Regions from separate parts of the Streptomyces sp. NPDC000878 genome, predicted to be linked through region 2. Evidence: riboswitches for the same ligand, from Rfam matches in the RefSeq annotation. Region 2 holds a riboswitch; each other region holds the start of a gene.
What was found. Region 2 has a riboswitch for cyclic di-AMP ahead of ACWDR4_RS40315 (transglycosylase SLT domain-containing protein). Riboswitches for the same ligand answer to the same signal wherever they lie in the genome.
Positions count from the first base shown of each region.

Region 1: another riboswitch for cyclic di-AMP. It lies ahead of ACWDR4_RS22335 (NlpC/P60 family protein); the one in region 2 lies ahead of ACWDR4_RS40315 (transglycosylase SLT domain-containing protein).
Region 3: another riboswitch for cyclic di-AMP. It lies ahead of ACWDR4_RS36710 (C40 family peptidase); the one in region 2 lies ahead of ACWDR4_RS40315 (transglycosylase SLT domain-containing protein).

Region 1 is NZ_JBSFMT010000024.1:71,271-81,506, reverse strand. It holds gene ACWDR4_RS22360 (DUF5691 domain-containing protein) at 1-1,017, shown strand, start outside; gene ACWDR4_RS22355 (cobalamin B12-binding domain-containing protein) at 1,104-1,508, opposite strand; gene ACWDR4_RS22350 (esterase/lipase family protein) at 1,921-2,805, shown strand; gene ACWDR4_RS22345 (peptidoglycan DD-metalloendopeptidase family protein) at 3,022-4,578, shown strand; gene pcrA (DNA helicase PcrA) at 4,694-7,249, opposite strand; cyclic di-AMP (ydaO/yuaA leader) riboswitch at 7,525-7,699, shown strand; gene ACWDR4_RS22335 (NlpC/P60 family protein) at 7,708-8,913, shown strand; gene ACWDR4_RS22330 (hypothetical protein) at 8,936-9,289, opposite strand; gene ACWDR4_RS22325 (NlpC/P60 family protein) at 9,774-10,236, shown strand, end outside.
Region 2 is NZ_JBSFMT010000071.1:46,483-56,718, forward strand. It holds gene ACWDR4_RS40285 (hypothetical protein) at 1-380, opposite strand, end outside; gene recQ (DNA helicase RecQ) at 692-2,794, shown strand; gene fahA (fumarylacetoacetase) at 2,952-4,166, opposite strand; gene ACWDR4_RS40300 (carboxylate--amine ligase) at 4,401-5,636, shown strand; gene ACWDR4_RS40305 (FAD-dependent oxidoreductase) at 5,718-7,031, shown strand; gene ACWDR4_RS40310 (HAD family hydrolase) at 7,199-8,044, shown strand; gene ACWDR4_RS40315 (transglycosylase SLT domain-containing protein) at 8,057-8,563, opposite strand; cyclic di-AMP (ydaO/yuaA leader) riboswitch at 8,565-8,725, opposite strand; gene ACWDR4_RS40320 (polyprenyl synthetase family protein) at 9,373-10,236, shown strand, end outside.
Region 3 is NZ_JBSFMT010000059.1:56,373-66,608, forward strand. It holds gene bioD (dethiobiotin synthase) at 1-701, opposite strand, end outside; gene ACWDR4_RS36670 (adenosylmethionine--8-amino-7-oxononanoate transaminase) at 704-1,984, opposite strand; gene bioB (biotin synthase BioB) at 1,977-3,158, opposite strand; gene ACWDR4_RS36680 (8-amino-7-oxononanoate synthase) at 3,499-4,626, shown strand; gene ACWDR4_RS36685 (DUF397 domain-containing protein) at 4,705-4,926, opposite strand; gene ACWDR4_RS36690 (helix-turn-helix domain-containing protein) at 4,936-5,793, opposite strand; gene ACWDR4_RS36695 (ATP-binding protein) at 6,006-6,467, shown strand; gene ACWDR4_RS36700 (LysR family transcriptional regulator) at 6,500-7,426, opposite strand; gene ACWDR4_RS36705 (LysE family translocator) at 7,540-8,160, shown strand; gene ACWDR4_RS36710 (C40 family peptidase) at 8,223-8,696, opposite strand; cyclic di-AMP (ydaO/yuaA leader) riboswitch at 8,700-8,879, opposite strand; gene ACWDR4_RS36715 (hypothetical protein) at 9,262-9,570, opposite strand; gene ACWDR4_RS36720 (ATP-dependent Clp protease proteolytic subunit) at 9,578-10,234, opposite strand.

The DNA of each region.
Region 1 (10,236 bases), on a different contig from region 2:
CTACTGGAGACGACCTGGCCGACGGAGCGCGCCGAGGACCGGCTGATGTTCCTCGACTCGCTCCGCACGGGACTGTCCGCCGAGGACGAGCCGTTCCTGGAGCGGGCGTTGGCCGACCGCAGCCACAACGTCCGGGCGACGGCCGCCGAGTTGCTGTCCGCGCTGCCGGACTCGGCGCTCGCCGCACGGATGGCGGTCCGGGCGGGAGCGTGCGTGGCCGTCGACCACACGGACAGCGCCGACCACGCCAACCACACCGACAGCGCGACCGGCAAGGGTGGCGGTACGACGGGCAGGCCCGCGCTCGTCGTCGAGGCGCCGCACGAGTGCGACGCGGGCATGGAGCGCGACGGCGTCGTGGCCAAGGCCCCCGCGGGACGCGGCGAACGGTCCTGGTGGCTCGGCCAGTTGGTGGAGGCCGCCCCGCTCGGATCCTGGTCGGCGCGGCTCGGCGGGCGTACGCCGGAGGAGATCCTGGCGCTGCCGGTGGCCGACGACTGGCGGGGCGAGCTGCACGCCGCGTGGTGCCGGGCGGCGGTGCGACAGCGGAACGCCGACTGGTCCCGGGCGCTCCTCGGCGCGCCCTCGACACCCGAGGCCGGCGGGCCCGGCGCGGTGTCCCTGGCGGAGCGGGCGAAGCTGCTCGCGACACTGGACTCCGCCGAACGGGCGGAGTGGGTCGCGGGGTTCATCGCGACACACGGCCTGTCGGAGGCGTTCCAGCTGCTCGGGGTGTGCGCGGTGCCCTGGGCTCCGCCGCTCGGGCGGGCCGTGGTCGACGCGCTCAACATCGCGCGGGACGCGGGGAGTTACCCCTGGAGCTTCAGCGGGGTGATGGGCCTGGCGGAACGCTGCCTGGACTCCTCCGAGGCCGGCCGTCTCGACGGTCTGCTGGCGATCCCGGACGAGGGGGAGGACGCGTCACCGGGCGCGGGAAGCTACTGGGCGGAGGCGTTCCAACGCCTCGTGGGCACGTTGCGCCTGCGCGCGGCCATGGCGGAAGAACTGGGGAACTGAGGGCCACTCAAGCAAGCCCGGAGGGCACCTGGCAATCGGACCGAGACGGGCGGGTGGGCAGGAAATGTCTGAACAGCAACCCACCCTCACCCCCGAGCCGACTCCCGCACCCACTCCACCACCGAAGCCGTGGTCGCCCCAGGCGTGAAAATCTCCGCGACCCCCTTCTCCTTCAGGGCGGCGATGTCCGCCTCGGGAATGATCCCGCCGCCGAAGACCTTGATGTCGGCCGCGTCCCGCTCCCGCAGAAGGTCGATCACGGCCGCGAAGAGCGTGTTGTGGGCCCCGGAGAGGACGGACAGCCCGATCGCGTCGGCGTCCTCCTGGATCGCGGTGTCGACGATCTGCTCGGGGGTCTGGTGGAGACCGGTGTAGATGACCTCCATACCGGCGTCCCGCAGCGCCCGCGCGATCACCTTGGCGCCGCGGTCGTGCCCGTCGAGCCCCGGTTTCGCCACCACCACTCGGATCGGACCGCCGGCCACACCCATCACTGCCTCCATGAAGCGCATGAAGTGAACGAACGTTACGTCCAGCATCCCGCAACCCGCAGTTTCACGACGATCGGCGAGGGGGAAATCACACGGTGGGACACGTTCGCCGCGCACCGCTCCCTCACCGGAGCGGAGCAAGGGGAGCCGCATCGAGGTCGTCGCACCACCGCGCCGCGAGCCGCGCGCCGTGGCGGTGCGGTGGCTCGGAGATGGCACGAAGGGCGGAAAGGGCACGACAGCGGGGAGCTTCGTCGCCATACGGCAGGGAGGCTCTCCACCCCTTGGCGTCATACACGCCGCACGCCCCTCGTACACCACCGACGCCACCACCGGCCGCCCTCGTCGCGACCCCCCACTAGGGCACACGGGGGACAGAGAAGTCCTCCCGCGTGCCGACAGGAGGTCGGCCATGAAGGTCATCCGGGCAGTACAGCCGCTGCTGCCGCTCTGCGAGCGCGTCCTGCCGAGCAGGCTGGCGGGGTTCTCCCTCGCTCTCCTCAAGGCGACCGCCCTGGAGATCGCGATCCTGGCGGGACATCTGCTCCTCTACCCGTCGGGCATCACCCAGGAACGCCGGGCCACGGCCACAGACCCCGCCACCCCCGCCACGCCCCCCGGGACCCCCACCACCACCCAGCTGCCGACGGAACCGAAACCCCCGGTCGTCCTCCTGCACGGCTTCATCGACAACCGCTCCGTCTTCGTCCTGCTGCGCCGTTCCCTCGCCCAGCACGGCCGACAGCAGGTCGAGTCGCTGAACTACTCCCCGCTGACCTGCGACATCCGCACCGCGGCCGAGCTCCTCGGCCGGCACATAGAGGAGATATGCCGGCGCACGGGCCACCCCCAGGTGGACATCGTCGGGCACAGCCTCGGCGGCCTGATCGCCCGCTACTACGTACAGCGGCTCGGCGGCGACTTCCGCGTCCGTACGCTCGTCACCCTCGGCACCCCGCACTCCGGCACCCGGGTCGCCCCGCTGGCCGACGCGCACCCGATCGTCCGGCAGATGCGCCCCGGCTCGCAGGTCATCGAGGAACTGCGCCTGCCCGCGCCCGGCTGCCGTACGCGCTTCGTCAGTTTCTGGAGCGACCTGGACCAGCTGATGGACCCGCCGGAGACGGCCTGCGTCGACCACCCGGACCTGCTGGCGCAGAACGTCCAGGTCACCGGTGTCGGCCACCTCGCCCTGCCCGTGCACCCCGCCGTCGCGACCGGAATAAGGCAGGCCCTCGACGAGAGCGACGCCCCCGTCGCCACCGGAGCGCGGACCGGCGGACTGACCGTGGCGTGACCCCGCGCACGGGCGGCTGAGCACCACCAAGATTCGAACAATCCTCGAACGCCAGGCCAAACCCGTGCCCGCACTCCCCCGAAACACGGCCGAATGCCCGTTTCCCGCAGGCACGAAACCTGCGGAAGATTGTCGCGCCCGCATACCGCCGGGTACAGTCGCCGCACTGCTCTGCCAGCTCTACCAGCCCCTGTTGTCGAGGCGAAAGAGAAGTTGGTGAACGAACGTCACCCGTCGGGGACCATGACCACCCCGGCTCCGGCTTCCGATGCCGCGACAGCGCATTACGCGTCGTACGGCACCCAGGAAGTCCCTTTCGGTGACTTCACCACGTACGACCCCACCTTCGCCAACGGTTTTGACGCGGGTATGGGCACGGGTACCGGTACCGGCACTTTCGACACGGACCCGCTCTTCGGCAACATGCCGGCCGACGACACCACCGGTTCGTACGACAACTCCCAGTGGTCCACCGGCAGTCACCACACCCTGAACTACGACCCGTACGCGGCCCAGCACCACGCCGCCTACGACACCGGGGCGTACGACGCCACCACCTGGGCCCCCGGCTACCAGCAGCTCGCCGACATCCCCGCGCAGTCGCCGCCCCCGGGCGCCGACACCAGCGGTCAGTGGGACGCGAACGCCTGGCTGCAGCCCGAGCAGACCGGCCCGGCCGACCAGACCCAGCACTGGGAATGGGGCACGCAGGCCTTCGACACCGGTGTGTACGACGCCACGCAGTGGAACTCGGACAGCGGCCAGGGCAGCACACCCGCCTCATCCGGCGAGTACGACCACGAGCGTGAGCACGAGTACGACCAGCAGGCCACCGCGATGTTCGAGCAGATCGCGGACGTGCCGGACGTACAGGAGTACGACCAGCACGCCCTCGCCCACGACGAGTCCGACCTCGTCGCCGACGGCGAACCGCCCGCCGAGGCCCCGCTGCTCGACGGCCAGGAAGAGACCGTCCCGAGCACGGCCCCCACCGGCGGGCGCGCGGCGTCCCGTACGGCGGCTCGCAACGCGGGCCGGTCCCGCCGTCGTACCCCGGCCAAACGTTCCGCTCTGCTGACCGTCGCCGTTCCGTCCGCCTGTGTGATGGGGGTCGCGGGCATCGCCGCCGCCTCCGTGGGCGGCATGAGCGGTGACGACGAGCAGAACACGACGGCGTCGGCGTCGGACGGCGTCGCTGTGAAGGCGTCCACCGCGAACAACAAGCTGGACTCCCAGCTGGAGAGCCTCTCCGCGGGCGCCGACGACTTCGCCGACCGGGCCAGCCGGACGCAGGAACGTATCGACCTCAAGGCCCAGCAGCTCGCCGACAAGAAGGCAGCGGCGGCGGAAGCGGCCCGCAAGGAGCGCCTGCGCCCCAAGTACGCCCTGCCCGTCGCGCAGAAGGGCCTCAGCGCCTACTTCGGCCAGGCCGGCATCAACTGGATGTCCGTGCACACCGGGATCGACTTCCCGGTCTCGTACGGCACGACGGTGATGGCCGCGACCGACGGCACCGTCCGCACGCAGTGGAACAGCGCGTACGGCAACATGATGATCGTGACCGACAAGGACGGCACGGAGACGTGGTACTGCCACCTCTCCAGCTACCAGGTCCCGTCCGGTACGACGGTCAAGGCCGGCGACCCCATCGCGTACTCCGGAAACTCCGGCAACTCGACCGGCCCACACCTGCACTTCGAGGTCCGCCCGGCAGGCGGCTCAGCGATCGACCCCCTCCCATGGCTCCGCAGCCACGGCCTGGACCCGACGTAGCAGGACCACTGCCGTATCGCGCCCTGTAAGGGGCGCCCCGATAGGGGCGCGGGGAACTGCGCGACCAGCCCCCACCGGCCCGCAGATCCATCACCACCGCACCCCGCGCGGAGCGCTAAAGCTTCTCAACAGGCGCGTACCGCAACAGCAACCGCTTCGGCTTGTCCTCCCCGAAGTCGACCGTCGCCTCCGCGTTCGAGCCGGTCCCCTTCACACCCACCACGGTCCCCAGACCGAACTGGTCGTGCGTGACCCGGTCCCCCACCGCCAGCGCGACAACCGGCTTCTCGGCGCCACCCCGACGCGTGGCGAAGCCGGACGCACCCGAGGCTGCGGAGCGCGAGCGCGAGGACGACAGCGAGGACGCCACCCCGGAGACCGGACCCGAGGACGACGCCGGAGCCATCCCGCCCGTGCGCTTCCACTCCAGATGGGTCGCCGGGATCTCCTCCAGGAAACGCGAGGGCGGGTTGTACGAGGGCTGCCCCCACGCGCTGCGCAGCGACGACCGGGTCAGATACAGCCGTTCACGCGCGCGCGTGATGCCGACGTACGCGAGCCGCCGCTCCTCCTCCAGTTCCTTCACCTGGCCGAGGGCACGCATGTGCGGGAAGACGCCGTCCTCCATGCCGGTCAGGAACACCACGGGAAACTCAAGGCCCTTGGCGGTGTGCAGGGTCATCAGGGTGATGACACCGGAGCCGTCGTCGTCCTCGTCGGGGATCTGGTCGGAGTCGGCGACCAGCGCGACCCGCTCCAGGAAGGCGGCGAGCCCGGCCGGGGCCGCCGCCTCGCCCTCGGCGGGCTGTTCGGCGTCCGCCGCCGCGTCTTCGGCCGCTGAGGCCGCTCCAGCCGCTCCTGACTCCTGCTCGAACTCCAGGGCCACCGCGGCGAGTTCCTGGAGGTTCTCGATCCGGGTCTCGTCCTGCGGGTCGGTGGACGCCTGCAACTCGGCGAGATAGCCCGTGCGTTCGAGCACCGCTTCGAGGACGGTCGCCGGGCCCGCGCCGGACTCGACGATCGTACGGAGGTCCTCCATCAGCGTGTTGAACTTCTTGACCGCGTTGGTCGAACGCGACGCCATCCCGTACGCCTCGTCCACCCGCCGCAGCGCCGCCGGGAAGCTGATCCTCTCGCGCTGCGAGAGCGCGTCGATCATCGCCTCGGCACGCTCCCCGATGCCCCGCTTCGGGACGTTGAGGATCCGCCGCATCGGCACCGAGTCCTCCGGATTGGCGAGGACACGCAGGTAGGCCAGGACGTCCCGGACCTCCTTGCGCTCGTAGAAGCGGACACCGCCGACGACCTTGTAGGGCAGGCCGACGCGGATGAAGATCTCCTCGAAGACACGGGACTGGGCGTTCGTCCGGTAGAAGACGGCGACGTCGCCCGCCTTCGCGTCGCCCGCGTCCGTCAGGCGGTCTATCTCCTCGGCGACGAACTGTGCCTCGTCGTGCTCGGTGTCGGCGACGTAGCCGGTGATCTGCGCGCCCGCGCCCGCGTTGGTCCACAGGTTCTTGGGGCGGCGGGACTCGTTGCGCTCGATGACCGCGTTGGCGGCGCTCAGGATCGTCTGCGTGGAACGGTAGTTCTGTTCGAGCAGGATCGTCGTCGCGTCCGCGTAGTCCTCCTCGAACTGGAGGATGTTGCGGATCGTCGCGCCCCGGAAGGCGTAGATCGACTGGTCGGCGTCACCCACGACACACAGCTCGGCGGGGCGCAGATCGTGCTCGCTGGGCGGTACGTCCACCGGGTGCTCGGCGGTGCCCACGAGTTCCCGTACAAGCGCGTACTGGGCGTGGTTGGTGTCCTGGTACTCGTCGACGAGGACGTGCCGGAAGCGGCGGCGGTAGTGCTCGGCGACGTCCGGGAAGGCGCGCAGCAGGTTGACCGTCGTCATGATCAGGTCGTCGAAGTCGAGCGCGTTGGCCTCGCGCAGCCGCGACTGGTACATCGCGTACGCCTGGGCGAGGGTCTTCTCGAAACCGTCGCTCGCCTGGGCGGCGAAGTCCTCCTCGTCGATCAGCTCGTTCTTCAGGTTGGAGATCTTCGCGCTGAACGACTTGGGCGGGAAGCGCTTGGGGTCCAGGTCCAGGTCGCGGCAGACGAGCGCCATCAGCCGCTTGCTGTCGGCCGCGTCGTAGATCGAGAACGAGGACGTGAAGCCGAGCCGCTTGCTCTCCCGGCGGAGGATCCGCACGCACGCGCTGTGGAACGTCATCACCCACATCGCGTTCGCGCGCGGGCCGACGAGCTGCTCGACGCGCTCCCTCATCTCGCCGGCGGCCTTGTTGGTGAAGGTGATCGCGAGGATCTGGCCGGGGTGGACGCCCCGCTCGCCGAGCAGATACGCGATGCGGTGGGTGAGCACGCGCGTCTTGCCGGAGCCGGCGCCCGCCACGATGAGCAGGGGGGTGTCGGCGTGCACGACGGCCGCGCGCTGGTTCTCGTTCAGCCCGTCCAGGAGCGCGGCCGGGTCCACCACGGGGCGCGGGGCGCCGTCGCGGTAGTACGCGTCCCGGTCCGGCGGCGCGTCGAACTGCCCGCCGAACAGGTCGTCCAGAACGGGCTCCGGCGCATGCTCGTCCTCGGGCGGCGGCGGGGGCTCCTCCTCGTGGGCTCGAGGGCCCTGGAGGTCCGCCAGGAAGCTGTCGTCAAAGAGGCTGCTCATCGCTCTCCGAGTCTAGGCTCCCCCACTGACAACCGGCCGCCACCCCGAAAACATCCGCCGGGCTGTCCGGACAGCAGATCCCGGACCGGTATGAACACATCAAGTGCGGACCAAGCGGCACACACTCCTCCAGATCGACTCCGGGGAGCAATGTTTAGGGTTGAGGTCACAAAAACGTATCGGGCATAGCGGTCATCAACCTTCACAGGGGCCACACGAATTGGTTAGCGTGCCCTGCAGGCCGCTCGACCCCCACCGGCGAACATCGCCGGGCCGCGCGGCCTCCGCCGAGTCCGATCGTGCCGCCCTGTGCGGCAGGAGCCGGGGACCCACCGAAAACTTGGGGTGAATCGGTCCGACTGCCGTCCAGGGCAAGGACCGTAGGGCAACCCTTCCGAACCACCCGCCCGAACCCGACAGCTAACCCGGTAGGCGGAACGTGGAAGGAGTCGCCTCTCTTGGCGTCGTCGCACCGCAAGTCGCGTCCTACGGGAACGCGCGTAGCAGGCATACGGACCCCCGCCTTCGCCACGGCGGCCCTGACCTCCGTCGCGCTGCTGTCCCAGACCGCCAACGCCGCGCCCACGGAGCCCACCACTCCCCCGGCGCCCTCGGCCGACGACAAGCCGAGCATGGAGGAGGTCGAGGCGAAGGTCGGCGACCTCTACCGCCAGGCCGAGTCGGCCACCGACAAGTACAACTCCGCCAAGGAGAAGACCTCCAAGCAGCGCAAGCGCGTCGACACCCTGATGGACGACGTGGCCCAGCGCACCCAGAAGCTCAACGACGCGCGCGAGGAACTCGGTTCCTTCGCCGCGGCCCAGTACCGCACCGGGTCGGCCGCCCCCGACACGGCGACGTTCCTCCTCGCGGACGACCCGCAGGACTACTTCGACCAGAACCAGCTGATGGACCGGCTGACCGCCCGCCAGAAGGACGCGGTCGACGAGTACATCACGGAGCAGGCCGAGACGACGCAGAAGCGCCAGGAGGCCACCGCGAGCCTCGAATCGCTCACGGAGTCCCAGGACAACCTGCGGACGACCAAGACCACCGTCCAGACGAAGCTCGCGCAGGCCCGCCAGCTCCTCTCCCGCCTCACCGCCGAGGAGAAGCTACGGCTCGCGGCGATCGAGCGGGAGAAGCAGGCGGAGGCCCGCCGCCAGGCGCAGGAACTCGCCCGTCAGCAGCAGGCGGCGGAGCAGCAGCGCCAGCAGGAAGCGGCGGCAGCCGCGGCGGCCCAGCAGTCGACGGGCGGCACCGCCTCGGACACGTCGACGGCACCGGCCACCGACTCCTCGTACGCCACCAAGGCCGAGAAGGCCCTCACCTTCGCACGCGCACAGATCGGCAAGCCGTACGTCTGGGGCGCGACCGGCCCGGACTCGTACGACTGCTCGAGCCTCACCCAGGCCGCCTGGAAGGCCGCCGGAGTCACCCTCCCGCGCACCACCTACGACCAGGTGAACGCGGGCACGACGGTCTCCCTCTCCGACATCCAACCCGGTGACCTGGTCTTCTTCTACGACGACATCAGCCACGTCGGCCTCTACATCGGCAACGGCATGATGATCCACGCCCCGAAGCCGGGTGCGTACGTCCGCGAGGAATCGATCTTCTACGACGGTGAGTCGGCGATCCACAGCGTGGTGCGCCCGGCCTGACGGGCAGGTCGGGCAGGTCTCATCAGGTCCAGAGCACGGCGATGAAGATGTTCGCCGTGGTGAACAGGCCCACCAGGCCGAACAGCCGCTTGTCCACGGTCTCGTCGTCCCGCTTCACATAGACGAGGCCGAGGATCACGATCAGCAGCGCCAGCTTCACGCCGATCTTGACGTTGTTCACCGTCTGGTCGTCGGCCTGGTTGAGGCCCACCAGGGCGACGCCGGTGACCAGCATGGTGAACGCACCGTGCAGCATCGCCGGCACGAAGCGGGCCGTGCCCTGCCCCATCGCCTTCATCTGGGTGAGAAACCCGCCAAGAAGCGAGGCGATGCCGATGATGTGCAGGCCGACGAAGAGATGGATGAGTACGTCCATGGGCCCGGAGCCTAATCAGAGGCCCCCGAGCCGCATGACACCGGGCCGTGAAGGGCGTTCGCAAGGCATCCAGCGCGCCTCGCGCGACACTCGGAGACCTCGCATATATGCACCCCATAGCACTGTGTAATCACCATGTGCCTCCCAAACCTCCTCATCGGTCAGCCGTCTGCGTGAAGTCGGCGGCGGCGGAGCGCGATCACGGTCGTATGCGGTCACCCGGTGGTCGGCTCACGCCAGTTCCGTACATGGCGTTACCCCCACGTCACACTCCGGTTTAGCGTCCTCCACCAGGTGACCGGCTCCCCACCGCCGCCCGGGCCAGGGGCGGCAGTCGGACACCACCGCCGAGAAAGTCCGGCGGCGGACCGCTCCCCCTGTGCGGGCCGCCGTCGGACGCGCAACCGCCCTCCTGGGTCCGCTTCCCAGGCAGCCTTCCGGCGGTCGACGTAGTGGCGGTCGTACGAAAGGACGTGACGCCCCGGTGGCAGCGCACCGCAAGCCCCGACAGCGCTCGCTCAACGGCAGTACGGCCCGCACCGCCGCCACGATCGCCCTCGCGGGCGCGGCGACGGCGACCGGCTTCGACGGCATCGGGTACGCCGAGCCACAGCTGACCCAGGCCCAGGTCGAGGCCAAGGTGAACAAGCTGTACGAGGAGGCGGAGGTCGCCACCGAGAAGTACAACGGAGCGAAGGAGAGGGCCGAGCGGGCGGAGCGGCGGCTGGGGAACCTGCGGGACGAGGCGGCCCGCAAGGAGGACCGGCTCAACTCGGCGCGGGAGGCGCTGGGTTCGATGGCCGCGGCTCAGTACCGCTCCGGCGGACTCGACCCCGCGCTGCAACTCGCCCTCTCCGACGACCCCGACGGCTATCTCGCCGGCGCCGCGTTCGCCGAACGGGCGGGCAGCAGACAGGCGTCGGACGTGACCCGTGTACGCAGGCAGC
Region 2 (10,236 bases):
CCGTCGAGCGCGTCCATGTCGTCGAGCCAGCTCGTGTCGGACGCCTCGTCCATCCAGTCCTCGTTGGCCCGGTCCTCGTACAGCAGAGCGGCCGGTTTCGCCGGATCGAGTGAACCGTAGAGCTTCTCGTTGATGTAGTGGTGCCCCATCCCGCCGAGCGTCGGGCTGGCCGAGCAGAAGGCGGGCTTGTAGCCGTCCGTGACGGCGAACGGGGCGTACTGGTACTTCGCCGTGCTTTCGAGCGTCTTGGCCAGCTCGGTCCAGACCGCGGGGTCGACGGGATCGCTCGGCGCGGAGTGCGCGGGGGCGACGGCCAGGGAGAGGGACGCGGCGGCGGCCGTGGCGAGGGCGACGGTGACCTTGAACCGGCTGCGGGGCATGTGGGGACTCCTTGAGCGGGAGAGGCGCTCGGGAGGGCGCCGGTCCGAGAGGCGCGCGCGGGGCGCCGGTCCGTTGTACGGGCCTCCCCTCGTCCCGCCCGAGCAGCATGTCCCGGGGTGTTCGGGGGCGCCACGTGAAGCGGCCATTGGGCTGAACACCCGGATCCGGCGGAGGGCGCCGGTGACACGGGGCGCGGGTGTGGCGGGGCAGCCTGTGGATAACTCCGGGGCTGTCGGTGCGGGCCCCTATGGTGGACGCAGTGGTCGAGGCGCGACGTACGGGGGACACGACGATGAGCGCGATGAGCGTGATGGGCGGGTCGGGTGTGATGACGGAAGCGGGCGAGGGTCCGGGCACGGTCGTCGGATCGGCGGCCGGGGCGGCGGACAGCGAGGCGCTGGCCACGCTGCACCGGGTCTTCGGGTACGACTCCTTCCGCGGCGAGCAGGCGGCGGTCATCGAGCATGTGGTGGCAGGCGGGGACGCCGTCGTCCTCATGCCGACCGGCGGTGGCAAGTCGCTCTGCTACCAGATTCCGTCCCTGGTCAGACCGGGTACGGGGATCGTCGTCTCGCCCCTCATCGCGCTGATGCAGGACCAGGTGGACGCGCTGCGGGCACTCGGTGTGCGGGCCGGGTTCATGAACTCCACGCAGGACTTCGGCGAGCGGCGGGCGGTGGAGGCCGAGTTCCTGGCCGGTGAGCTGGACCTCCTGTACCTGGCGCCGGAGCGGCTGCGGCTGGAGTCGACCCTGGATCTGCTCTCCCGGGGGAAGATCGCTGTCTTCGCCATCGACGAGGCGCACTGCGTCTCGCAGTGGGGACATGACTTCCGGCCCGACTACCTGGCGCTGTCGCTGCTGGGCGAGCGCTGGCCGGACGTCCCGCGGATCGCGCTCACGGCGACGGCCACGCATGCGACGCACCAGGAGATCACCCAGCGCCTGGGCATGCCGGACGCCCGTCACTTCGTGGCGAGCTTCGACCGGCCCAACATCCAGTACCGCATCGTGCCCAAGGCCGACCCCAAGAAGCAGCTGCTGACCTTCCTGAAGGAGGAGCACGACGGCGACGCGGGCATCGTCTACTGCCTCTCGCGCAACTCCGTGGAGCGCACGGCGGAGTTCCTCGCCGCGCACGGCGTCCGGGCGGTGCCGTACCACGCGGGCCTGGACTCGGGCACCCGCGCGGCGAACCAGTCGCGCTTCCTGCGCGAGGACGGCCTCGTCGTGGTGGCGACCATCGCCTTCGGGATGGGCATCGACAAGCCGGACGTCCGGTTCGTGGCCCACCTCGACCTGCCCAAGTCGGTCGAGGGCTACTACCAGGAGACGGGCCGCGCCGGCCGTGACGGACTGCCGTCCACGGCCTGGATGGCCTACGGACTGAACGACGTCATACAACAGCGCAAGATGATCCAGGGCAGCGAGGGCGACGAGGCTTTCCGGCGCCGCGCGCAGGCGCACCTGGACGCGATGCTGGCGCTGTGCGAGACGGTGGAGTGCCGGCGCGGGCAGCTGCTCGTCTACTTCGGCCAGGACCCGGTGCCGGGCGGCTGCGGCAACTGCGACACCTGCCTGACCCCGCCGGAGACCTGGGACGGCACGGTCGCCGCGCAGAAGGTGCTGTCCACGGTCTGGCGGCTGGAGCGTGAGCGGCGGCAGAAGTTCGGCGCGATGCAGATCGTCGACATCCTGCTGGGGCGGCGCACGGCGAAGGTGATCCAGTTCGACCACGACCAGCTCTCCGTGTTCGGCATCGGAGAGGAACTGGCCGAGGGCGAATGGCGCGGTGTCGTACGGCAGTTGCTGGCCCAGGGGCTGCTCGCGGTCGAGGGCGAGTACGGCACGCTGGTGCTGACCGAGACGAGTGGTGCCGTGCTGGGGCGCGAGCGGGAGGTGCCGCTGCGCAAGGAGCCGAAGAAGGCGGCGACCGCACGGTCGGCGGCCGGTGGCGGCCGGAGTGAGAAGAAGGCGAAGGCGGCGGCTGTCGCGTTGCCCGAGGAACTGCAGCCGGCGTTCGAGGCCCTGCGTGCCTGGCGCGCCGAACAGGCTCGCGAGCAGGGCGTTCCGGCGTACGTCATCTTCCACGACGCCACGCTCCGGGAGATCGTCAGCGTCTGGCCAGGGTCGGTGGCGGAGCTGGGCGGAATCAGCGGGGTGGGCGAGAAGAAGCTCGCCACGTACGGGGAGGGCGTGTTGGGGGCGCTTTCGGCGCTGGGCGGGGCGCCGCCGGTGTCCGGGGCGGCGGCGCAGGTCTCGGAGGCGGTTACTGAGCCTGGCTCCAAGTCCGCCTCCGGCTCCATGGGCAGTGACAGCGGCAGGGGTACGGGATCCGGGGCGCGGGCCGAGCAGTTGGGGCCGGACGACTGGCCCGAGATGGAGATGGAACCCGAGCCGGAGGACTGGATGTAGGGGCTGGACAGAGGGGGAGGGACCGGGGCGGCGGGGCGGGGCCGGGGCGCGTCGGTGTCCTCCCGGTCGGCGCCGGACCGGACCGACGACCTGGCCCGTTGCCTGCTTGTCCGTTGCCCCGCCCGCTGCTCCGGACCTGCTGCTCCGGGCGCCTCGCTCAGCTCGCCGACGTGATCCTGCCCGTCACCTCGCCGAGGCCTACGCGGGTGCCACCCGGACCCGGGGCCCAGGCGGTGAGGGTGACCTCGTCGCCGTCCTCCAGGAAGGTGCGCTTGCCGGTGGGGAGTTCGAGGGGGTCGGTGCCGTTCCAGGTGAGTTCGAGGAGGGAGCCGCGTTCGCGTTCGGTGGGGCCGCTGACTGTGCCCGAGCCGTAGAGGTCGCCGGTGCGGAGGGAGGCACCGTTGACGGTCATGTGGGCGAGTTGCTGGGCGGCCGTCCAGTACATCGTGGAGAAGGGGGGCTCGGAGATGGTGTGGCCGTTCACGGCGACGGAGATACGCAGGTCGTAGCCGCCGGGCTCGTCCTCGGCGTCGTCGAGGTAGGGGAGCAGGGGGTGCGTGCGGGCGGGCGGGGCGACCCGGGCGTCCTCCAAGGCGTCCAGCGGGGTGATCCACGCCGAGACGGACGTGGCGAAGGACTTGCCCAGGAACGGGCCCAGCGGGACGTACTCCCAGGCCTGGAGGTCGCGGGCGGACCAGTCGTTCAGCAGGCAGAGGCCGAAGACGTGGTCCCGGAAGGCCGACAGGGGCACGGCGCTGCCCATGGGCGACGGTGTGCCCACCACGAAGCCCACCTCCGCCTCGATGTCCAGGCGTACCGACGGGCCGAAGAGCGGGGCCGGGTCGGTGGGGGCCTTGCGCTGGCCCGACGGACGTACGACCTCCGTGCCGGAGACGACGACCGTGCCCGAGCGGCCGTGGTAACCGATCGGCAGGTGCTTCCAGTTGGGGGTCAGGGAGTCCGCGGCGTCGGGGCGGAAGATCTGGCCGACGTTCCGGGCGTGGTTCTCGGAGGCGTAGAAGTCGACGTAGTCCGCGACCTCGAAGGGGAGGTGCAGGCTCACCGAGGAGAGGGGGTGGAGGAGCGGGGCGATGGTGTCCTGGTGGGACGGGACGGTGACCCAGGCGGTGAGGGCGCGTCGGATGTCGGACCAGGTCGTGGGACCCGCGGCGAGAAGGGGGTTGAGGGTCGGGCGGGCCAGTACGGAGACATAGGGGGAGCCGAGCGCGGCGGCTGCGGCGCCCGCGTCCAGGACGTGGTCGCCGAGCCGGACGCCGACCCGGCGGTCCGTGGAGCCCGCCGGGGAGAACACGCCGTAGGGGAGGTTGTGCGGGCCGAAGGGGTCGCCCTCGGGGACATCGAAGGGGGGCATGGGTGCTGCCTCGCTCTCGTGTGTCGTGCCGTGTGGCCATGTGGTCGCGCCACAGGTTACGGGTGAGTTGCGGGCTCGGGGCAGTGTCCCCAGTGTCTAAAGAGTTCGTAATGTCCGGATAGGCCTTGTCCGGAGCGGGTGATTCCGGCTTAGCGTCCTTTGGGGGGACACGGACGGGGTGGGTCCGGTCCGTAAGGGGGACACGTGGGGGGACCCGTGGCCAGGAGCAGCACTGTGCCGTTTTCGGCTGACCATGCCGTGCCGGCGCTGATCGTGAAGTTCGGTGACTATCCGCTGCACCACGGAGGCGTCGGGGCCATCCGCAGTCTGGGACGGCTGGGCGTTCCGATGTATGCGATCACCGAGGACCGTTACACGCCCGCGGCCTCCTCGCGTTATCTGCGGCGCGCGTTCGTCTGGCCGACCACCGGGACCGAGGAACCCGACCGGCTCGTCGAGGGGTTGCTGCGGATCGGGCGGCGGATCGGGCGTCCCGCTGTCCTCGTTCCCACGGACGAGGAGGCGGCCGTACTGATCGCCGAGCGGCAGGAGGAACTCGGGGGCGCGTTTCTCTTTCCGCGCGTGGAGGCGGGGCTGCCGCGTCGGCTGGCCAGCAAGCAGGGGCTGCACGAGTTGTGCGTGGAGCACGGCATACCGACCCCGGCCGCCGCCTTTCCGCAGTCGTACGACGAGATCGAGCGGTTCGCGCGGACGGCCCGGTTCCCGTTGGTGGCCAAGAACCGGGAGGCGTTCGTGCGGCGCGCCCGGCCCGCCGTCAACGGCACTACGCGCATCGCGAGTCGGGAGGCGCTGCTGTCCCTGGCCCGTGACTGGGGTGAGCGTCCCGGCGTGATCCTTCAGGAGTATCTGCCCCGGGAGGAGGCCGAGGACTGGATCGTGCACGCCTACTTCGACGCGGACTCGAACCCGCGCGCGTTGTTCACGGGCGTGAAGGTCCGTTCCTGGCCGCCGCACGCGGGAATGACGGCAAATGCGTACGTCGTCGACAATCCGGAACTCGCGGACCTTGCCGCACGTTTCATCAAACAGATCGGCTTCACCGGAATCATCGACCTCGACCTGCGCTTCGACCGGCGCGACGGACAGTACAAGCTCCTCGACTTCAACCCGCGGATGGGCGCCCAGTTCCGGCTCTTCGAGAGCGAGCCGGGGGTGGACGTCGTCCGGGCCATGCATCTCGATCTGACCGGGCGCACCGTTCCGGAGGGGGAACAGCGCGCCGGGCACCGGTACATCGTGGAGAACATCGACCTGCCCGCCCTCCTCGCCTACCGGCGCAGCGGCTACACGACGCCGCACGCACCGACCCGGGCGAGCGGGACGGAACTGGCCTGGCTCGCGGGTGACGACCCGCTGCCGTTCCTCACGATGCTCGCCCGCTTCGTACGGCCGGGCGCGAAGCATCTGTATCAGCTGTGGCGGGCCGGCCGTCGCGGCGGCAAGGCGTAGTGACGACAACCTGCCGACCGGTCGGACGGTGGCAGCAGAGCAACGCGAAGTGGCGAAGCAGCGTCCTGGGGAGGGGACTTCGTGAATCATCCGGTAGCGGTAATCGGTGCGGGACCGTTCGGTCTGTCGACCGCCGCGCATCTGCGGGCGCGTGGCATTCCGGTGAGAGTGTTCGGCGAGCCCATGGTGAGCTGGCGGGACCACATGCCCGCCGGGATGCTCCTGAAGTCGACGCCGGCGGCCTCCAGCATCGACGCCCCGCAGCGGGGCCACACGCTGGTCGACTACTGCGACGCGGCGGGGATACGCCGGTTGGTCACGGACGAGGACATCGTCCCGGTGGAGACCTTCGTCGCGTACGGCGAGTGGTTCCAGCAGCGGCTCGTGCCCGAGTTGGAGCGGGTGCGGGTGGTGTCCGTGGACCGGCGGCAGCACAAGGGCGCGGGCGACGGCGGTGGCGGTGGCGGCGGTGGCTTCGAACTCAAGCTGGATTCGGGCGAGTTGTTCACCGCGCGGGCGGTCGTGGTGGCGACGGGCCTGTCGGGGCTCGCGCATCTGCCCCCGGAGCTGGCCGGCGCCGCGCCGGACGGGCCCTCGCCCACGGGTCCGGTGTCCCACAGTTCGCAGCACCATGACCTGGGCCGGTTCGCGGGCCGGGAGCTGATCGTCGTCGGTGCGGGCCAGTCCGCGCTGGAGACGGCGGCGCTGGCGGCGGAGGCGGGGGCGCGGGTACGGGTGGTGTCGCGGGGGCGGAGTCGTGTCGCCTTCGGTGCGCCCCCTTGGCGGCAGCCCAGGCTGCGGCCCGAGTCGCCGTTCGGCAACGCGTGGTCGCTCTGGGCCCTCACCTACTACCCGCACCCCTACCGCCACCTCCCGGCCCAGGCCCGCCACTATCTGGTCCGCCGGGTCCTCGGACCCCTCGGGGCGTGGTGGCTGCGCGACCGGTTCGAGGGGAAGGTGCAGGTGAGCGAGGTCGCGCGGATCGTCGGGGCCACGGGGGCCACGGGGGCGACGGAGGGCACGGGGGCGACGGAGGGCACGGGGAACATGGGGATCACCGGGGCTGCGGGGGGCTCCGCCGGTCGGCGGCCGGTGCTGACCGTGGAGGATCTGGGCGGCCGTACACGAGAGTTGTCGGCCGACCACGTCATAGCCGCGACCGGCTACCGCGTCGACATCGCCGCGATGGACTTCCTCGGGCACGAGCTGCGTACGGAGCTGGCGGTGAGCCGGGGGACGCCGAGGCTCGGTGCCGGGTACGTGTCCTCCGTACCCGGGCTGTACTTCACGGGGTTGCCGGCGGCTGCCTCGTACGGGCCGGTGATGCGGTTCGTGTGCGGTACGGAGTTCGCGTCACCGCGGCTGGTGGGTCATCTGGCGGCTGCGCACGGGTAGGGCGTGGACGGGGCAGGCGACAACGGGTTGGGACCGCGTTTTCGAGCTGTTCGTGCCTTCCCGGGGCGGGAGTTGGGGCTCGCGACAGGGCTGTTGCCGCCGGGATGCCGAACGTCGTCCGGTTCGGGCGGAGACCGATGTGCCGAACGATCCGTATTCTCTGGATCATGGCCGCTCCCACCTCATACGCACTTATCGCCACGGACCTGGACGGAACGCTCCTGCGTGCCGACGACACGCTCTCCGACCGGTCGCGGACCGCGCTGGCGCGCGCCATGGCCGCCGGCGCCCAGCACCTGGTGGTGACGGGACGGCCGGCGCCGAGAGTCCGGCCGCTGCTCGACGACCTCGGGGCCGGGGGGCTCGCGGTGTGCGGACAGGGCGCGCAGGTGTACGACGCCGGCGCGGACCGTCTGCTGTGGTCGGTGACCCTGGACCAGGAGCTGGCCGAGACCGCGCTCGGCAAGATCGAGGCCGAGGTCGGGCAGGTGTACGCCGCCGTGGATCAGGACGGTGTCGACGGGCTGACGCTCATCGAACCCGGGTACCTGATGCCGCACCCGACGCTGCCCGCCGTACGGGTGCCGCACCGGGACGACCTGTGGGCCGCGCCCATCAGCAAGGTGTTGCTGCGTCACCCGTCCCTGTCCGACGACGAGTTGGCGTCGGCGGCGCGTGGAGCGGTCGGTTCGCTCGCGACCGTCACCATGTCGGGGCCGGGCACCGTCGAACTCCAGCCATGCGGCATCACCAAGGCGATGGGGCTCGCGCTGGCCGCCGAGTATCTAGGACTGGCCGCGTCCGCCACCATCGCCTTCGGCGACATGCCCAACGACATCCCGATGTTCGACTGGGCGGCCCACGGAGTGGCCATGGCCAACGCCCATCCCGAACTCAAGGCCGTGGCGGACGAGGTCACCCTCTCGAACGAGGACGACGGGATCGCGGCCGTGCTGGAGCGGTTGTTCGGAGGCGGGGACGGGAACGGGAATGCGGACCGGGCGTGGCGGTGAGGGCGGGCCGGCCTAGTAGGCGCCGTACACGTTGTCTATCGAGCCGTATCGCGCCGCCGCGTAGTTGCAGGCCGCGGTGATGTTCGCGATCGGGTCGTAGGGGTCGTACGAGGTGCCGGGGACGTGGTAGGCGGCGAAGGTCGGGTCGATGACCTGGAGGAGGCCCTTTGAGGGGGTGCCGGCTGCCGCGTTCGAGTCCCAGTTGTTGATGGCGTACGGGTTGCCCGACGACTCGCGGATGATGTTGCGGTAGATGCCGTCGTACGTTCCCGGGATTCCGTTCTGCGCCATGACGTCGAGCGATTCGCGGATCCAGCCGTCCAGGTTGTTCGCGTAGTTCGTCACCGAGGAGACGGACGAGACGGACGAGACGGACGACGGTGCGGCTGATGCCGTTGTCGCGGTCAGGAAGGGGAAGGCCAGGGCTGCGGCGGCCGTTCCTGTGATGGCGAGTGTGCGCGGGAGCGTGAGCGGGCGGCGGGTGGTTCTCGCGCGGTTGTGCTGACCTCGTGCGGGCATGGTGAGTCCTCTCCGACGCCTGCGAGGTGAGCTGTCGGGTTCGGGCGGGAGATGCCCGGCCGGGCGCGTTGTCCGCGCGCGGCTTCACCCCTAGCCGCTCCGGCGTCGTGCCCGGACCGGCGGCTTACCTGGGTCCCCCGCTCCTGCCTGCGTGAGTCACATGTGGGTGGGTGGGGATGGTGCTCTGCGGGCGGTGGCAGGATTCGGCGATCCGCCCGGCGTGGCGAGAACGTATGCGAGAGCACACGGGTGGAACAAGGGGCGGAAGCAGAGGACTTGGTCATTTGGGGCGCACGTTGGGGACAAAACGGGCGGTGGTGCGGAGTGGGTGGGAAGCAACTTGCCTTTTGCGAATGGGGAGTTTGTGGGGAGGGGGTGGTGGGGGCCGGGTTTTGGAGTGACTCGAATCACGGGGTGGGGGTAGTCGTGATGTGGGCAGGATGGGTGGCGTTAATGGGGGGTTTTAGGGTTTTTATGCTTCTTGCGGGTGTGTCCGTCGGGAGGGCGGAACCTCTCGTGCGATGCGCGTCGTTGTCGTAGCGACGGGTACGACGGGTGCCGTCAGGGAGGTGGTGGCGTATGCGCGCGTGCGGTCGCGGGTGTCACTGGTGGGGCGCGGGATGTTTATGAATGTCCATACTTATGGGCTGATCAAAAACATTCCGGTCGTGATCCGATACCGCCTGGCCTGGACGGGCGGGCGCTCGTGGTGATCGAAACGTGACCGGATACGCTGACTTGAGTGATGGCAGCGACCTATCGACACACCGTGTGACCGCCAGTAGACACCAGCAGACAGGAGATCCCTCGTGACCGTCGTCGGGCCGTTCGGGCTGAGCGTGCGGGACCAGGCTCTCGAAGCCGATGTCCAGGCCGGATTGGCGGCTGTCGAGGAAGGGTTGCTCGAAGCCACCAAGAGCGAGGTGCCCTTCATCACGGAGGCCGCGCAGCACCTCGTACGGGCCGGCGGGAAGCGGTTCCGGCCGTTGCTCGTGATGCTCGCCTCGCAGTTCGGGGACCGGCACGCGCCGGGGATCGTCCCGTCGGCGGTGGTAGTGGAGCTGACCCACCTCGCGACGCTGTACCACGACGACGTCATGGACGAGGCCGAGGTGCGGCGCGGGGTGCCCAGCGCCAACACGCGCTGGGGGAACTCCGTCGCGGTCCTGACCGGCGACTTTCTCTTCGCGCGCGCCTCGCACATCCTCGCCGACCTCGGGCCCGAGGCGGTGCGGGTGCAGGCGGAGGCGTTCGAGCGGCTGGTGACCGGGCAGATCCTGGAGACGGCGGGGCCGTCCGACGGGCGGGACCCTGTCGAGCACTATCTGGATGTGCTGGGCGGGAAGACCGGGTCGCTGGTGGCCGTGGCCTGCCGGTTCGGGGCGATGATGTCCGGCGCCGACGACAGTGTCGTGGATGTGCTCACCCAGTACGGGGAGCGGCTCGGGGTCGCCTTCCAGCTCGCGGACGACGTGCTGGACATCGCGTCCGACTCCCACGAGTCGGGGAAGACGCCGGGAACGGATCTGCGGGAGGGCATTCCCACGATGCCCGTGCTGCGGTTGCGGGAGCGGGTGGCCCGGATGGGGCTGGCCGAGGATGTCGCGCTGTGCGAGTTGCTGGACTCCGATCTGAGTGACGACGCGCGGCACGCGGAGGCGTTGGCCCGGCTG
Region 3 (10,236 bases), on a different contig from region 2:
GCCGTGAATTCCGACGCGTCCCATGTTCCGTCCAGGGTTGGGGCCAGCCAACTCCTCGCCATTGTGCGGAAGTTGGCCGGGGGTAGCGTCCCGACTCCCGCAGGTAGTGCCCCGAGTAGAGGGGCACCGGCTACTACCGGCAGGTCCGCCAGGTTGCAACGAGCCGCCAGATCCGGTGAGTCGGGCCAGCTGCCGATGACGATGCCCGTCAAGTGGACGTTTCTGCGGGAGAGTTCACGGGTCGTCAGTTCTGTAGCGTTGAGGGTGCCCAGGCCTGCCGACGCGACTACCAGCACCGGGGCGTCCAGGAGTTGGGCCGCGTCCGCCAACGTGCCGCCCTGCTCGTCGAAGCGTACGAGGAGGCCGCCCGCGCCCTCCACCAGGACCAGGTCGTACTCGGTGGCCAGTTTGGCGGCGGCCTCCGCGATCTCGGCGGGGCGTACCGGGGGGAGTGAGGCGCGGCGGGCTGCCGTTGCCGGGGCCAACGGGTCGGGGTAGCGGGCGAGTTCGAGGGTGTGTGCGGGGCCCGCGAGGCGCGCCACCTCGTCGGCGTCGCCGCGCTCGTCCGAGCGTACCCCCGTCTGGGCGGGCTTGAGCACGGCCACTGTGCGGCCCGCCGCGAGGGCTGTCGCGGCGACGGCGGCCGTCGTGATGGTCTTGCCGACCTCCGTGCCCGTCCCCGTGATCACCAGGATCGGCATGTTCATCCCTCCTGTGCCGCCGCGCACACCGCGCGCGTGATCCGGGTCAGGTCCTCGTCGCCGGTGACGTACGGCGGCATCGTGTAGACGAGGTCGCGGAACGGCCGCAGCCACACGCCCTCGCGCACGGCCGCCGCCGTGGCCGTCGCCATGTCCACCTCGTGGTCGAGCTGGACCACCCCGATCGCGCCCAGGACGCGTACGTCCCGGACACCGGGGAGTTCGGCCGCCCCCGCCAGGCCGTCCCGCAGACCGGCCTCGATGCGCTTGACCTCCGCCTGCCAGTCCTGGTCGAGCAGCAGGCCGATCGAGGCGCAGGCCACGGCCGCCGCCAGGGGGTTGGCCATGAAGGTCGGGCCGTGGGCCAGCACCGGGACCTCGCCGCGTGAGATGCCGTCGGCCACCCGGGCCGTGCACAGCGTCGCCGCCATCGTCAGGTAGCCGCCGGTCAGCGCCTTGCCGACGCACATCACATCCGGCGTCACCGCCGCGTGCTCCGCCGCGAACAGCGCGCCCGTGCGCCCGAACCCGGTCGCGATCTCGTCGAACACGAGCAGTACGCCGTACTCGTCGCACGCCTCGCGCAGCACCCGCAGATAGGTGGGGGAGTGGAACCGCATCCCGCCCGCGCCCTGCACCACCGGTTCGACGATCACGGCGGCCAGTTCGTCCGCGTGGCGTTCGATCGTCGAGCGGAGGTGGTCGGAGTACGACTCGTCGTACTCGGTCGGCGGGGCGTCCGCGAAGACCTGGCGGGGCAGGATTCCCTGCCACAGCTCGTGCATGCCGCCCTCGGGGTCGCACACGGACATCGGCTGCCAGGTGTCGCCGTGATAGCCGCCGCGCCAGGTGAGGAGGCGTTGCTTGGCCGGGCGGCCGACCGAACGCCAGTACTGCAGGCACATCTTGACCGCTACCTCGACCGACACCGACCCCGAGTCGGCGAGGAAGACGTGTTCGAGGCCGTCCGGCGACAAGTCGACAAGGAGCTTCGCCAGTCGTACGGCGGGCTCGTGGGTGAGGCCGCCGAACATGACGTGGCTCATCCGCGAGAGCTGGTCGCGCGCCGCCTCGTTGAGCACCGGGTGGTTGTAGCCGTGGATCGCCGACCACCAGGACGACATCCCGTCGACCAGCTCGCCCGACCCGTCCGCCATCCGCAGCCGCACCCCGCTCGCCGACTCCACGACGAGCGGTTCGACCCGGCCCGGCATGGGCCCGTACGGATGCCAGACGTGCCGCCGGTCCAGGTCGAGCAGCTCGGACAGGGGCAGGTCAGGCATTGGGCGCGAGGTCCGTTCCGGCACCTCGGCGGCGTACGGCGACCAGGTCCGTACGGGGTTCGTTGGCCGTCGGCGTCGCGGGGGCGGCCGTACCGCAGACACCGCCGCCCTCGGGCGAGCCGCATCCGGCGCCCGCGGACTCGTGGGACCCACATCCGCCGCCCACCGTCGCCCGGTGTTCCGGCAGCGTCACCTGGTCGGTGCCCTCGATCTCGAAACCGGCGTCGGCGATCATGTCGAGGTCGGCCTGGCCGGCCTGGCCCTCGGTGGTGAGGTAGTCGCCGAGGAAGATCGAGTTGGCCAGGTGCAGGGCGAGCGGCTGCATCGTCCGCAGATGGACCTCACGGCCGCCCGCGATCCGCACCTCCGCGTCCGGGCAGACGAACCGGACCATCGCCAGGATGCGCAGACAGCGCTGCGGGGTGAGGTTCCACTCCTTGGCCAGCGGGGTGCCCTCGACCGGGATGAGGAAGTTGACCGGAATCGAGTCCGGGTCCAGGTCGCGGAGCGAGAAGACGACGTCCACGAGGTCGTCGTCGGTCTCGCCCATGCCCGCGATCAGGCCCGAGCAGGCGGACAGCCCGGCCGCGTGCGCCTTCTGGACGGTGTCCACCCGGTCCTCGTAGGTGTGGGTGGTGGTGATCTCGCCGTAGGTGGCCTCGGACGTGTTGAGGTTGTGGTTGTAGGCGTCCGCTCCGGCCGCGCGGAGCCGTTCAGCCTGACCGTCGGAGAGCAGCCCGAGGCAGGCGCACACCTCCACGCCCTCGTTCTGGTCCTTGATCGCCTTGATCGTGCCGGCGACCCGGTCCACGTCCCGGTCCGTCGGACCACGCCCGGACGCCACCAGACAGACCCGCTTGGCGCCCCCGGCCAGCCCGGCCGCCGCGGCCTTCGAGGCCTCGTCCGGCTTGAGCCAGGTGTACTTGAGGATGCCGGTGGTGGAGCCGAGGCGCTGGGAGCAGTAGGAGCAGTCCTCGGGACACAGGCCCGACTTCAGGTTGACCAGGTAGTTGAGCTTCACCCGGCGGCCGAACCAGTGCCGGCGCACCTTCCCGGCCGCGGTCACCACATCGAGCAGATCGTCGTCGGAGGTGGCCAGCACGGCCAGCGCCTCTTCGCGGGTCGGCAGCTCGCGCCGCAGCCCCTTGTCCACCAGCGTCGTCAGCAGGTCCATGGGAGCCGATCCTGACCTATCCGACGGTCCGAGGGAAAGGAGAGTTCGTACAAGAGAGGTGCTTCGACGTGTGGGTATTGCCACATCATGGGTGGCAGGGTGGCCCGCTAGGGTCTGTCCGGCGGAGCAGGCCGCAGGGGACGCGACGGTGCCCCATTAACGCCGGTGAGCGGGGCCTGGTGCGTGCAGCTGCAAGGCGGAGGAGGGAGCCGACGCGGAGCGTCGGCGAGTGACGACAACGCGGCAGATGTGCGTGCCAGGCCCCGCGTCTGCGGCATGGTCCGCCGGACAGGCCCTAGGGTCTGTCCACTGCCTACAAACCTGTGTGCTCGGAGGACCCATGGCGTTCGGCTGGATCGACGAGCAGGCCGAGGCGCGGCGGCGCGCCGGACTCGTACGGACCCTGCGCCCGCGTCCCGCCGACTCGCCGCTCCTCGACCTCGCGAGCAACGACTATCTGGGCCTTGCCCGGCACCCCGAGGTCACCGAGGGCGCGGCCCGGGCCGCCCGGCGCTGGGGCGGCGGGGCCACCGGGTCGCGCCTCGTCACCGGCAGTACCGAACTGCACGCGGAACTCGAACGCGAACTGGCCGACTTCTGCGGTTTCGAGGCCGCCCTCGTCTTCTCCTCCGGCTACGCGGCCAACCTCGCCGCCGTCACCGCGCTCGCGCCGCACGGCTCCCTCGTCGTCTCGGACGCGGGCAACCACGCCTCGCTGATCGACGGCTGCCGACTGGCCCGTGGCACCACCCAGGTCGTCGGGCACGCCGACCCGGACGCTGTCCGCAAGGCGCTCGGCACCCACACCGGGCCCGCCGTGGCTGTGTCCGACACGGTCTTCTCGGTCGACGGGGATGCCGCTCCGCTGGCCGAACTCGCCGCCGCCTGCCGGGAGTTCGGTGCGGGGATGGTTGTCGACGACGCGCACGGGCTGGGGGTTCTGGGTGACGGTGGGCGCGGTTCCGCGTACGCGGCCGGGCTGGCGGGGGCGCCGGACGTCGTCGTGACCGTCACGCTGTCCAAGTCGCTCGGGAGTCAGGGGGGTGCCGTGCTGGGGCCCGCTGCGGTGATCGAGCACCTCGTCAACGCGGCCCGTACGTTCATCTTCGACACCGGACTCGCCCCGGCGGCGGCGGGCGCGGCCCTCGCGGCCCTCACGCTGCTGCGCCGGGAGCCCGAACGGGCCGCACGCGCGCGGGCGGTGGCGCGCGACCTGCACACCCGGCTGACGGCACAGGGGCTGACGGCGGTACGGCCGGACGCGGCCGTCGTCTCCGTGCGTGCGCCGTCCCCGGAGGGGGCCGTGCGATGGGCGGCCGACTGCCGGGCCGCCGGAGTGGGCGTGGGCTGCTTCCGCCCGCCGTCCGTGCCCGACGGAGTGTCCCGGCTGCGGCTGACCGCCCGCGCGGACCTGTCCGAGGAGCAGATCGCACGGGCGGTACAGGTGATCGGCGAGAACCGACCGTAGATCCGTAGATCCGTAGTGCCGTTGATCAGTGACACGCGACCATGAGTCGGCGGACCACGGCCGTGCGTCCTAGGGCGATCACCGGAACGCGGTGAGGAAACCCGCCCAGCTCTCGGGGGAGAAGAGCAGGACAGGCCCGGCAGCGTTCTTGGAATCGCGTACGAACAGCCCGGACCGGACTTCCGTGTCCGGACGGGCCGTCTCCACACAGTTGTTCGCGCCGGTGCTGTAGCTGCTGCGCAGCCATTGCACACCGGGCGGTTCGACGACGGACAGGACGTTCCGAGGCAGTGCGGTCATGGTGCCTCCTTACACGCCGTGTTGCAGACCGGCGATGAAATCCAACGAATCCTCGGGCGAAAGGGCGTGGATCTGAAGGGTGTTGAAGGCCTCGCTGTAGGCCTGGAGGTCTTCTTTCCGTTCGAGGTAGAGGCTACTCATCATCTGGTCGAGAACAACCACATCCAGGTCAGAAGTGCTCGGAAAGGAGAAGATAACGAAAGGGCCGGTGATGCCGGTGTAAGCCCCTGCGGTGAACGGCAGGATCTGGAGCCTCACTTGGGGCAGGTGGGCCGCTTCCAGGAGTCGTTCCAGCTGACGCGTCATCACCTCTGGGCCACCCACTTCACGGCGCAGCACCGCCTCGTCGAGGACCGCGCTCAGCGCCAGCGGCGGATCCGAACGCAGTACGTCCTGCCGGGCCAGCCGCACCTCCACCAGGGCGTCGAGCCGGGTCTCCTCCAGGCCGTCCACGGCCGCCCGGGTCACCGCGCGGGCGTACTCCCGGGTCTGCAGCAGCCCCGGGACCACCGAGGTCTCCAGGGTCCGCATGGTGCTGGCCTGCGACTCCAGGCTGATGAAATCCCGGTAGGTGGGCGGGAGTACGCCACGATAGGCGTGCCACCAGTGGTGCCTGCCGCCGTCCTCACCGCCCGCCAGCACGAGCAGCAGCTCGCGCGACTCGCCGTCCGGGACCTGGTAGGCATCGAGAAGTAACCGGACGTCCGCGGGTTTCACCCCGCTGGCGCCGGTCTCGATCCGGCTCACCTTCGACTGGTGCCAGCCCACCAGACGGGCCGCCTGGCCACTGGTGAGTCCGGCCCGGGCACGCAGCGCGCGCAGTTCGGCACCCAGTTTTCGGCGGCGCACGGCGGGTCCGTACTGCATGGGCCACTCCTTACTCCTAATGAGCCGCCCAAATACGCTCTGGGGTCGCAGAGTTCACCGCTTCGAGCGACAGATATATGCATATCTTGGTGGATCGCACCCCGTGACCGGCGCGGGAATGGCAGTCTGGCGCGAAGCACCAGTCCGGGACCGTACTCGAACCAGCCGCTCCGTGTCGGGCTCCGGTTCCGTGGGAAAGGGACGACGCCGCCATGGCAGACCACCTGGAAGCATCCGTCACTCTGCCGAGCGATCCCGCCTCGGTCTCCGCCGCCCGCGCATATGTGGCCAACGTCCTGGCGGAATGGGGTCTGCCAGGCGACAGCGAGATCGCCGACACCATCCGCCTGATCGTCTCGGAACTCGCCACCAACGCCGTACAGCACACCTTCGGGTTGTCACCCACCTTCACGGTGGACGTCGCCCTCGACCGTGACGAACATCTGCGCATCGGGGTCACCGACAGTCACCCGCGCTTCCCCAAGCGGCTGCCCGCCGCCGTGCAGCAGGACAACGGCCGGGGGATGGTCATCATCCGCTGGCTGATCGCCGAGTCGGGCGGCAAACTCCGCGTCCGCCCCACCCGCGAGGGCGGTAAGACGGTGGCGATCGAACTCCCGTGGACGGCCCCGGCCCGGCCCCCGGTGACGGCGGCGGGCCAGCAGGAGCCGTAAGGAGCAGGAGCAGGAGCAGTATCGGTTCGGCCCTATGCTCCGGTTCCGCCGCCGTGCGCCCGCCCGAACGAGCCCCGCAGCAGGGCGCGGAAGGCGTCGGCGGCGGGCGCCGTCTCGTCGGTGCGGCGGACGACCGAGATCGTGCGGCGCAGGTCGCCGGGTTCCAGCAGCCGGGTGCCGACCGGGGTGACCGCCGTCCGCGCGACCATCTCCGGTACGACCGCCACCCCGAGCCCCGCGCTGACCAGCGCGCACACCAGGGCGTACCCCGGTGTTGCCACCAGCACCGACGGGGTCGCGCCGGCCCGGGCGAGGGCGGCCTCGACGCCCTGGCGGGGCGGATGGTCCGGCGCCATGCTGACCAGCGGCTGGCCCGCCAGCTCGGCCAGCGGCAGCCGCGACGCCTCCCCGGCCAGCACATGGCCCGGCGCCGTCACCAGGACCAGCTCCTCGACGAGGACCGGCTCGGCGGTGACCGACCCGGGCAGGGGCGCGGGCGGGGCCGGTTCGTAGGTGTGCGTGAGCGCGAGATCGACCTCCCCGGCCGCTACGGCGGCCACCCCGGCCGGCGGTTCGTAGTCCGCGACCGACAGCCGTACGTCCGGATGGGCCCGGCGGAACGCGCTCAGCATCGGCGGCAGCAGCTGGATCCCGGCCGTCTGGAAGGTGCCGAGACGGAGCGTGCCGCCCGACAGCCCGGTGAGCCCGGCCAGTTCGTGCCGGGCCCGGTCCAGTTCGTCCAGCACCCGGCGGGCCCGCGCCACCAGCAGCTCGCCCGCTGGTGTGAGCCTGGCTCCCCGGTGATGCCGTACGAGCAGCGCGGTGCCCGTCTCCCGTTCCAGCTTGGCGAGTTGCTGCGAGAGCGCGGGCGGGGTGTAGCCGAGGCGCTCGGCGGCCCGGGTGATGGACCCGGCCTCGGCGACCGCCACGAGAGCGGCGAGGCGAGTGGGGTCGTACATCCTGCGGCTCCAGGGACGGAGAGAGGCGGTGGCCAAGCCTTAACGACTGCTTAAGGCAGACCCAGGATATTCGACATACCTGCTGAAGGCCGGGCCGGGGCACGCTGGACGCCATGGACGCACAGCTCATCGCCTTCACCGGGGTCGCCGCAGGCATGGTCGCCATGCCGGGCGCCGATTTCACCGTCGTCGTACGCAACGCTCTCGTCTCCCGGCGGGCCGGGGTCGCGTGCGCGCTGGGGATCACCGGCGGGCTGCTTCTGCACACCGCGCTGGCCGTCGCCGGTGTCGCCGCCGTGCTCACGGCGGTGCCCGCGCTCTTCCGCGCGCTCCAACTGCTGGGCGGGGCCTATGTGCTGTATCTCGGGGCGCGGACGCTGTGGTCGCTGCGCGGGCGCCGGGAGGAGATGGCCGACGAGGCGAGGGTCGCCGTACGACCGCTGCGTCAGGGCTTCGTCACCAACGCGCTCAATCCCAAGGCGCCCATCACGTTCCTGAGCCTGCTGCCGCAGTTCGTGCCGGCGGGCGCTCCCGCACTGCCCAGGACGCTGCTGCTCGCGCTGATCGTCGTGGCGCTGGCCCTGGTGTGGTTCCCGGCGGTGGCACTCCTGGTGGACCGGCTCGGGCGGTGGCTGCGCCGGCCACGGGCCGCCCGGGCCGTCGAGGCGGTCACCGGCACCGCGCTGACGGTCCTCGGCTCGCTGCTCCTGCTGGAGCCCCTGCTGTCGCTGTGAGGGGCCGACGGGTCCCGGGGCGGGACGGCGGCTCCGGAAACCGCCGTCCCGCTCCGGGCAGGTCAGCTGACCCGGCCGTACCAGACGCTCTTCGTCCAGATCTTCTGGAGCTTCACGACGTCCCCGGTCTTCGGGGAGTGCCAGATCTTTCCCTTCCCGGCGTAGATGCCCACGTGGTAGACGTTCGAGCCCGAGTGGAAGAAGACCAGGTCCCCGCCGCGGCGGCTCTTGGCGGAGATGTGCTTGGTCTTGTTGTACTGGGACGCCGCCGTACGAGGCAGCTTCTTGCCCGCCTTCTTGTACGAGTACAGCGTGAACCCCGAGCAGTCGAACCTGTTCGGTCCCGTGGCGCCGTACTTGTACGGGGAGCCCTTCTTGGAGGCCGCGATCTGAAGTGCCTTCGTCGACGGCGCGATTGCCGCGGCTTCGGTCGCGACCCCCGGTATCACCAGGCTGCCGCCGACGGCGGCGAGGGTGAGGGCCGAGGCCGTACCGGCTCGGGACATCATCGACGGAACACGATTGAGCGCAGACATGCGCAACCCTTCGTCAGCCGCCTGTGAAGGATGACCTGTCGGATTCGGGCTGGCGAAGTTGCCCGGCCGCTGACGCGGCTTCACCCCAAGGGCTGCTCGGCCCGGTCATGGCGTGACCGTTCCGGCGACCCGTCGTGCCTGGGTCCTCCACTCCTGCCGATGCACATCTGTCGACCGGTCATCCGGGCGGCGGCAGGACTCGGCGTCCACCCGGATCGCCCCACCGTGGTGGCGGGGGCTTGTCGTCAGGAAGGGATCTTGGCTCATGGAAGTAGGAAAATCCCAATGGAATCAGGGCTTTGTGGCGTTACTCACCCGTGACCCATTCGGGTGGACACGCGTCCCCTCGGACCAATTCGGCGAGGGTCGCGCACCCCCGGACCAGCACGGAAACATCGCGGTTCCAGCTGTGAACTACGCGCGTCGCGCAAGCCGAACGGGCCGACCGGGGGACATATGACTACGCCGAACGGGGGATGCGATCCAGTCGCTCCCGGGCTCGTTCCGGACAGTCCGTCGCCGGGACGGACGGGCCCGTCCGGTACGGGTCCGTCGGCCGGGTGGGTCAACTGGCGGGCTCACGCGGAACGGTGACACGCGCCGTTCGGCGCTCCCCGTCGAGGACGCGCAGCGCACGCGCCAGCGTATGGGCATGCACCTCCGCTTCGCCACGCTGATGCATCAACTCCAGCGCGTCCCGCAGCGCCACGGCCTTGGCGACCAGAGCCTGCGCGGCCCGCAGTCCGCGGTAGGTGTCCCCGTGGTACGCGGGGTTGATACGGCCGAGCAGATCGGCCACTTCGAGGTAACGGTCGATCAACTCGCCCTCCGCGCGCGTCAGGGCGGGCAGCGGAGGCAGTTCGGGCGGAAGCATCGGTGGCTCACCTCGTGCCGGGGGCGGGGTCCGAAAACTTGCGGCTGGGCACGACCCGGTCCACCAGCCCGTACTCCAGGGCGGCCTGCGCGTCGAGGATCTTGTCCCGCTCGATGTCCGCGGCGACCTGCTCCGGGCTCTGTCCAGTGTGCCGTACGAGCAGTTCCTCCAGCAGGGTACGGATCCGGCCGACCTCCTGTGCCTGAATGGCGAGATCGCTCACCTGTCCCTGGATCGGCCCGGACAGCGAGGGCTGGTGGATCAGCACCCGGGCCCCCGGCAGCGCGCTGCGCTTGCCCGGCGTACCCGCGGCCAGCAGCACGGCCGCCGCGGAGGCCGCCTGCCCCAGACAGATCGTCTCCACGTCGCAGGTGACGAACTGCATCGTGTCGTAGATCGCCGTCATCGCGCTGAACGAGCCGCCGGGGGAGTTGATGTACAGCGAGATGTCCCGGTCGGGCGCCAGATATTCGAGATGCATGAACTGTGCCATCACGTCGTTGGCCGAGGTGTCGTCGACGGGCGTCCCGAGAAAGACGATCCGCTCCTCCAGCAGCTTCGAGTACGGATCCAGCGTCCGGTGCCCGGCACTGGTGCGTTCGGTGAACTCGGGCAGGACATAGCGGGCTGACGGTTCGTCGGTGTCTGTGCCGGTGTCGCTCATGG